Regions from separate parts of the Streptomyces sp. EDA2-14 genome, predicted to be linked through region 1. Evidence: riboswitches for the same ligand, from Rfam matches in the RefSeq annotation. Region 1 holds a riboswitch; the other holds the start of a gene.
What was found. A riboswitch is a leader RNA that binds a small molecule or an ion and turns the genes downstream of it on or off. The one in region 1 is predicted to bind cobalamin.

Region 1 (4,205 bases):
CGGATCCCCGTCGAGGGTGACGACGCCGCTGTCCGGGGCGAGCACCCCGGCGAGCAGCCGCAGCAGGGTCGACTTGCCGGAGCCGTTGGGACCGAGCACCCCGGTGACCGTGCCGGGCTCCGGTGTCAGGCTCACCCCGTCGAGCACCAGGGCCCCGCCCGGCGACCACGACACACGCTCCGCGCGCAGCCCCGCCGTCACCGCACACCCCGGCGGCGGTAGAGCACCAGCACGAACGCCGGCACACCGATCAGTGATGTCACCACACCCACCGGAACCTCCTGCGGTTCGAGCACCGTCCGCGCGACCGTGTCCACCCACACCAGGAACACCGCCCCCGCGAGCGCCGTCACCGGCAGCAGCCGGGCGTGCCCGGGGCCCACCAGGGCGCGCGCCGCGTGCGGCAGCACCAGGCCCACGAAGCCGATCGCCCCCGCCGCGCTCACCAGCGCCGCCGTGAGCAGCGCCGTCACGCACAGCAGCACGATCCGGGTGCGGGCCACCCGGACGCCGAGCGTGGCCGCCGCCTCCGCCCCGAAGGCGAACGCGTCGAGGGCGCGCCCGTACGCCAGGCACACCACGAGCGCGACGGCGAGGACGGCCAGGCACAGCCACACCTCGGTCCAGCCGACCCCGCTGAGCGAGCCGAGCAGCCAGAACAGCACACCGCGCGTCGTCTCCGCGTCCGCAGACGTCAGGACGACGAACGAGGTCAGCGCCGAGAACAGCTGCATCGCCGCGACCCCGCACAGCACCACCCGGTCCGTGCTCCCGCCCAGCGTGTGACTGAGCACAAGGACCAGCGCGAACGAACACACGGCGCCCAGGAACGCGCCGCCCGACACGGACACGGCACCCCCGCCGAGCCCCAGCACGACGACGAGCACGGCGCCGGTCGACGCCCCCGACGAGACACCGAGCACGAACGGATCGGCGAGCGGATTGCGCAGCAGCGCCTGGAGCACCGTGCCGCACACCGCGAGCCCGGCCCCGCACACCGCCGCGAGCAGCGTCCGCGGCAGCCGCAGGTTCCATACGATGCCGTCCCGGATCGGCGAGAGGTCCGAGGTGCCGAGGCCGATCCGGTCGCCGACGGCCGTCCACACGTCGCCGACCCGGATCTGCGCGGGACCGAAGGTGATCGCGAAGGCCACGGAGACACAGAGCGCGGCGAGGCCGGCCGCCCAGGCGAGAGCGGCCCGAACGGAGACGCGAGGGGAGGCCGCCGGATGCGCCGCCGTCATCGCGCGAGCCCGAACTCACGCAGCCCCGCGGCCACCTGCTCCACTCCGTCGACGGTCCGGATGGTCGGGTTCATGGCCTGCCCGCTCAGGCGCACGTACCGCTTCTTCTTCACTGCGGTCAGCTGCTTCGTGACGGGGTTCGACTCCAGGAACCCGATCTTCTGCGCGGCCGACTCCGCCGACTGCGAGCGGCGCGTCAGATCGCCGATGACCAGCACGTCCGGATCGCGCTCCGCGACCGTCTCCCAGTTCACCTGCGGCCACTCCGCGCGCGTGTCGTCGAAGACATTGCGCGCCCCGAGCTCCTTGGTGACGACGCCGGGCGCCCCGCAACACCCCGCCATGTAGGGCGAGTCGGAGTTGGCGAACCAGTACAGGACGTCGACGCCGTGCGCGTCGACACCGGAAGTGGCCTTGTTCACGCGCGACTTGAGCGTCCCGATGAGCTTCTCGCCGCGCTCCTCGACGTCGAAGACGCGCGCCAGGTCCCGGATCTCGCCGTACACGACGTCGAGGCCCAGGGCCTTGGTCCGCACCCCGTCCCCGTCGCCCCCGTTGTCCTTGCCCGCGCAGTCGCTGGGGGAGAGGTACGTGGGCACGCCGAGCTTCTCGAACTCCGCGCGCGGCGCCACTCCGCCCTTGCCGAGGGTGTACGTGAACGAGGCCGCGGCGAAATCCGGTTCGGTGCCGAGGACCTTCTCGAACGACGGGTAGCGGTCGGCGAGGCGCGGCACCTTCGCGTTGTCCTTCGCCAGGTTCTTGAGGACCGGGTCGGTCCAGGTGGCGGTGCCCACCATCCGGTCCGCCAGGCCCAGCGAGAGCATGATCTCCGCGGAGCCCTGGTCGAGGGCGACGGCCCGCTTCGGGGCGTGCTCGACGTGGACCTTCCTGCCGCAATTGGTGAGCGAGACGCCGCCGCCACCGGCGGCGTCGTCCTCGGTCGCGGCAGGCGTGCCGCAGCCGGTGATCAGCAGGGCGAGCGCCAACAGCGGTGTGCATCGGCGGAGCTGACGTGCGAACAGCACGGAGGTTCCTTCGCGTCCAGGGCTCATACGCGGAGCCGGCCTACGGTCCGCCCCCGGGCCACGCGGCTCTGGAGGCCGCCAGCAGGTCTTCGGACTCGGGGTCGGCCGAGCGGAGCGCCTTCCCGGACCGATGTGCCGGCCCAGTGGCAGTGGCTCCGCCCGTCACCCTTACCGCTGCGCGTCAGTTCCGGATTCGCACCGGATTCCCTGACCCGTGTGCGTAGAAAAACGCACAAAGGTACGACTGGCTCGGCGAAACTATCACGCCCGGCGTCGGCTACGCGGAGGGCGGCGTGAAGACCGCTTCCAGCTGGGGGCGGGTCCCGTCCCTGTGGTGGTCCATGAGGGAGACGAGGCGTTCGTGGTCCCGGGCCCGGAGCGCCTCGACCATCTCCGCGTGCTCGTCGACGATCCGCTTCTGCGACAGCGGGTCGTGCAGGAGGTAGGCCCGGTAGCCGTCGCTCAGCTGCCAGACGCGGCGCAGTTCGGCGACGACGAGGTCCAGGCCCGACGCGGTGAACATGCGGAAGTGGAAATCGGAGTTGAGGCGGGCCATGGCGGTGAGGTCGGCGCGGGCCGACGCCTCGGCGATCTGCTCGTTCACGGCGGACAGTCCTTCGAGGGCGGAGGCCGAGAAGGGCGGCAGTCGGCGCAGCACCTCCGCCTCCAGGACCCGCCGCATCAGATAGGTCTGCTCGAACTCGGCCGCGGTCAGTACCTTCACCCGGTACCCGACGTTGCGGACGTGATCGAGGACGCCCTCGCTGGCCAGCACCCGCAACGCCTCGCGGACCGGGGCCCGGCTGACCCCGAGACGCGCGGCCAGCGCCTCCTGGCGCACCGGGCTGCCCGGTGTCAGATCGCGCGCGAACAGCATCGCCCGCAGCTCCTCCACCACCTGGGCCACCGCGCCGGACACCGCGTCCAGCCGCTCCGCCCCCGTCTGAGCCGTCACTGTTGCCTGCCTTCCCGCCGAGGGTTGTCGACTCTAACTCCCCTGAACACGCAGGGGCATTGACATGGTGCCGCACTGTGCGTCAGATTGCATCCAATCTTGCTCGGATGGATGTCCCGTTCGGTAGTGAACGCCCCGATATGAAACCCGACGATGGCTTCAATACACGTCATCGGCGGCCGATTTCAGAGGAGGACTCGGCGATGACGCCGAAGGAACCGGCAGAATCGGTAGACAATTCCGAAGCGGCAGTGGAGACGGCGAGCGGCGGCGGACCCCCTGCGGGCTGGCCGCTCAACGGCGTCCGCGTCGTCGACATCACCTCGACGCTGATGGGCCCGTACTGCACCCTGCTGCTCGCCCAGTGGGGCGCGGACGTCATCAAGGTCGAGCCGCCCGCAGGCGACGTCGTCCGCTACATCGCCGACACCCGGGGCAACGGCATGGGCCCCGCCTTCCTCAACACCAACCGCGGCAAGCGCAGCGTCGCCCTCGACCTCAAGGCGCCCGGCGCCGCGCCCGTCCTCGCCGCACTCGTGGACTCGGCCGACGTCCTCGTGCACAACCTGCGCCCCGCGGCCGCCCGCCGACTCGGGCTCACCGCCGCATCCGCCCTGGAGCGCAACCCGCGCCTCGTCCACTGCGCGTTCCGCGGCTTCGCCGCCGGCGGCCCCGACTCGGACCGGCCCGCCTACGACGACGTCATCCAGGCCGCCGGGGGAGTCGCCGCACTTCAGGGCGGCGACGGCGGAGCGGAGTACGTGCGGCAGGCCGCGGCCGACAAGACGGTCGGCATCTACGGCGCCGCGGCCGTCCTCGCCGCGCTGCACGGCCGCGAGGCCACCGGGCGGGGCCGCGCCGTCGAGGTCCCGATGATGGAGACCATGGCCTCGTTCACCCTGCTCGAACAGCAGGGCGGCCGCGTCTTCGACCCGCCCACGGGCCCCACCGGCTACGCCCGTACCCGCTCCCCGCACCGCC
Region 2 (4,205 bases), on a different contig from region 1:
CGTGCCCGGCACCACGACCAGATCCGCGTCCACGAGCTCCTCGGCCCGGTCCACGAACCGCACGACGACACCGGGTTCGGCGGCCAGCGCGTCCACATCGGTGAAGTTCGACATCAGCGGGACCGCGCACACGGCGACCCGTAGCACGTCCTCGCCCACGGGCGGCGCGACGACGGACTCCCGTACGGCGCCCCGCAGGGACACCCGCAGGCCGTCCTCCTCGTCGATGCCGAGGCCGTGCTGGAACGGCAGCACACCGTAGGTCGACCGCCCGGTGAGGGACTTGAGCATGTCGAGCCCCGGTTCGAGGAGGCTCACATCGCCGCGGAACTTGTTCACCAGGTACCCGGCCAGCAGCTCCTGGTCCTCCGGCGCGAGCAGCGCCGTCGTCCCGAAGAACGACGCGAAGACACCGCCGCGGTCGATGTCGCCGACGACGAGCACCGGCAGCCGCGCGGCCCGCGCGAGCCCCATGTTCACGATGTCGGTGCGCCGCAGATTGATCTCGGCGGGCGACCCCGCGCCCTCGCAGATCACCGCGTCATGGGTGGCCCGCAGCTCCTCCAGGCACCCGACCACAGTGTCGAGCAGCGCCGCCTGGCGTCCGCCGTGGTAGCCGCGCGCGCTCAACTCGCCCACGGGCTTGCCCATGAGGACGACCTGGCTGCTGCGGTCGCTGCCCGGCTTGAGCAGTACGGGGTTCATGAGCGCGCTCGGCTCGGCCCGCGCGGCCTGCGCCTGCATCGCCTGCGCCCGCCCGATCTCGGCGCCTTCCCTGGTCACGAACGAGTTCAGGGACATGTTCTGGCCCTTGAACGGGGCGACCTTCACGCCCTGGCGCACCAGCCACCGGCAGATACCGGCGGTGACGACGCTCTTCCCGGCGTCGGAGGTCGTCCCGGCGACGAGCAGCCCGCCGCCCGTCATCGCCGACCCCGCGCTCGTATCAGTCGCGCACCCACACAGACTCCCAACGCCAACAGAGATACCCGCCGTGACAGCCGCACGGCCCGATCCACATCACGCACCTCGACGGCCCGCCCCGGCGCGTTGAGCACAGGGCGGTGCTCGACCCGGCCGCCGTACGCCAGGGTCCCGCCGAGCCGTACCCCGAGCGCTCCCGCGAAGGAGGCCTCGACGACACCGGCGTTGGGACTCGGATGCCGCCCGGCGTCCGCCCGCCACGCGTCCAGTGCCTGCCGGGGCCTGCCACCGGCGAGGACGGCGAGAGCACCCGTCAGCCGGGCGCCCGGCCAGCCGGCCACGTCGTCGAGGCGGGCCGAGGCCCAGCCGAACCGCCGGTACTTCGCGGACTTGTGCCCGACCATCGCGTCGAGCGTGTTCACGGCGCGGAAGGCGACCAGGCCCGGTACTCCGCCGAGCGCGCCCCACACGAGCGCGCCCACGACGGCGTCGGAGGTGTTCTCGGCGACGGACTCGACGACACCCCGCGCGATCCCGTCCGCGTCGAGCCCCTGCGGGTCACGGCCGCAAAGCCGGGGCAGCAACTCCCGCGCGAGCTCCACGTCCCCGGCCTCCAGGGCGGACCCCACACCGCGCGCCTCGCGGCCCAGCGAGGTGCCGCCGACGACGGCCCAGGTGGCGGCGGCCGTCAGTGCGACGGAGGCGGCGGGGGAGCGGCGTACGAGACGGGACGCGGCGGCGGCGAGGGCGGCGGCGCCACCGGCACACACGGCGGTGTGCAGGGCGCCCGCGCCACGGTGGTCACGCCACAGACCGCGCTCGACGGCCGCGGCGGCGCGTCCGAAACCGGCGACGGGGTGCCCACGGCGCGGATCGCCAAGAAGAAGGTCGGCGAAGATTCCGACGACGGCACCGCACGCATACACGCGCTCGTGCCGCCAGACGCCGCGCGGGGCGAACATGGCGGTAAGTGTCCTCACTCAGGGTGTCCACGCCCTGGTTCGACGAGACCGGCAGCGAGAGTTCCTGGCTGGCCCCTTTGGAGAAGGGGGCTCACAGTGGCGGGACCGCGCCGGATTTGCACCGGCTTCCTCAGACTGCTGCCGTATATGGCGGGGGAAGTCCACCATGCTGCGAGTTGGCACGTCAACTTGCTGGTGAGACGTACGAAGGCGGGGTGCGGGACGCCGAACGCCCCGCACCCCGCCTTCGTGTGCGCTGTGCCGTGTCAGGCCACGATGAGATAGATCCCGTAGGCCACGGCCGCCGCGCACAGCGCGAAGCAGACGTAGGCCCCGGAGGTCGCGACCGCCGCCGAGCCTCCCTCGCGCGCCGCCGACTCCCGCTTGGAGAGGCCGACGATGCCGAGGGTGAACAGGCCGACGAGGGCCACGGTGACCACGAGAGAGACACCGAAGACGGAGCCGAGGGCCGCCCAGTCGATCTTCATTCCGGTCCTGCTTCCTTACAGCGTGGCGCCGGCGGGGCGCGCGGGGTCGTTCACCGCACCGGCCTTCGGCTGGGCGGGGATCTTCGCCTCGGACTCGGCCGATTCGACCGTGCCCACGGGCGGCGGGGTGACCGAGGCGATCGCGGTCGTCACGACGCCCGGCGCGTCCTGCGCGGGGGCGGAGTGCGGCTCGTCCGCGGTGACGTTGGTGTGGTCGATGGAGTTGCGGCGCGACAGCTTCCAGATGATCCCGGAGCCGATCACGAGCAGCGCGGCGGTGAGGGCGACGCCCCACGGGCCCTGCTTGGTCAGGAACTCGGAGCCCGCGCCCACCAGACCCGCGGCCGGCAGGGTCAGACCCCACGCCACGAACATCCGGGTGGCGGTGGACCAGCGGACCACACCGCCCTTGCGGCCGAGGCCCGCTCCCATCACGCCGCCGGAGCAGACCTGCGTCGTGGAGAGGGAGAAGCCGAGGTGCGAGGAGGCGAGGATCGCGGTCGCCGCACTGGTCTGCGCGGCGAAGCCCTGCTGCGGGGCGAGCTCGGTGAGGCCCTTGCCCATGGTGCGGATGATGCGCCAGCCGCCCAGGTAGGTGCCGAGCGCGATGGCGATACCGGCCGAGACGATGACCCACATCGGCGGGTCGGCGTCCGGCGCGATGACACCGCCGGTGATCAGGGCGAGGGTGATGATGCCCATCGTCTTCTGCGCGTCGTTCGTGCCGTGCGCGAGGGAGACGAGGCCCGCGGAGGCGATCTGCCCGGCGCGGTAGCCCTTGGCGGTCGCCTTCTCGTCCGTCTTCCTGCTGATGCGGTACGTGAGGCGGGTGGCCAGCATCGAGGCGATGCCGGCGACGAGCGGTGCGGCCACCGCGGGCAGCAGCACCTTGGTGACGACGGTGCCGCCGTTGACCGAGGACCAGCCCATCGACATGACCGCGGCGCCGATGAGGCCACCGAACAGTGCGTGCGAGGAACTGGACGGCAGGCCGAGCAGCCAGGTCAGCAGATTCCAGAGGATGGCGCCGACCAGCGCCGCGAAGATGACCTCTGTCTTGAGGCCGTCCTCGTTGACGATGCCGCCGGAGATGGTCTTGGCGACCTCTACGGAGAGGAACGCGCCGACGAGGTTGAGCACGGCGGACATGGCCACCGCCGTCTTCGGCTTGAGAGCGCCTGTCGAGATGGTCGTCGCCATCGCGTTGGCGGTGTCGTGGAAACCGTTGGTGAAATCAAAGACCAGCGCGGTAACGATCACGATCGCAAGGAGCAGCGTGATGTGTTCCATTTACCCAGGCTTCGGTTGGACGTCAGTGGCACGCTGAACGTAAGCAGCCCGAGTGAACGGAAGATGAACTGGGACGGGCGCCGCGGTGACCCGAACCGGAGGGCCTTCGCTCCGCTTGCCGCACGGTGGTCCCGCCGGTTCCGGATCGCGGTGGCGTCGGCCCCGGAACCACGGGCTCCGGGGACCTTCGGCCAGGGCTTTCGACTAGCCGTTCGCGAACCGCCTGAGCTGGGCCATCGAGCCGTTGAAGAGATTCTGATCACCCGGCAGCCGGCCGCGCTCGTCGTACTGCCAGAACGTCCAGTAGCCCCAGCCCGCCGGTAGTGCGCCAGCGCGCTCGTCGTACCGGGCGAGCCACAACGCGTGGTTGGCGGCGAAGGCCCCGCTGTTGCCGGTGCACTTCTTCCACCATCGCGCGTTGGTGTAGATGACCGGACGGCGCCCGGTGCTGCGCACGATCTCGTCGCTGAACGACTTGATCCACGACACCAGTGTGGACTTCCGCATCCCGTAGCAGGGGTGCTTGCCCTTGCCGTACGGG

Region 2: linked by a shared signal. The riboswitch ahead of ACY34M_RS05895 (cobalamin biosynthesis protein) and the one ahead of ACY34M_RS31415 (ABC transporter substrate-binding protein) in region 1 are both predicted to bind cobalamin.

The regions. Positions count from the first base shown of each region.
Region 1 covers NZ_JBUEGE010000017.1:105,373-109,577, reverse strand. Annotated here, with positions in the region: gene ACY34M_RS31425 (ABC transporter ATP-binding protein) at 1-201, opposite strand, end outside; gene ACY34M_RS31420 (FecCD family ABC transporter permease) at 198-1,244, opposite strand; gene ACY34M_RS31415 (ABC transporter substrate-binding protein) at 1,241-2,269, opposite strand; cobalamin riboswitch at 2,333-2,533, opposite strand; gene ACY34M_RS31410 (GntR family transcriptional regulator) at 2,547-3,224, opposite strand; gene ACY34M_RS31405 (CaiB/BaiF CoA transferase family protein) at 3,476-4,205, shown strand, end outside.
Region 2 covers NZ_JBUEGE010000001.1:1,307,498-1,311,702, forward strand. Annotated here, with positions in the region: gene ACY34M_RS05890 (cobyric acid synthase) at 1-927, opposite strand, end outside; gene ACY34M_RS05895 (cobalamin biosynthesis protein) at 924-1,886, opposite strand; cobalamin riboswitch at 1,873-2,067, opposite strand; gene ACY34M_RS05900 (hypothetical protein) at 2,153-2,374, opposite strand; gene ACY34M_RS05905 (anion permease) at 2,390-3,664, opposite strand; gene ACY34M_RS05910 (lysozyme) at 3,869-4,205, opposite strand, start outside.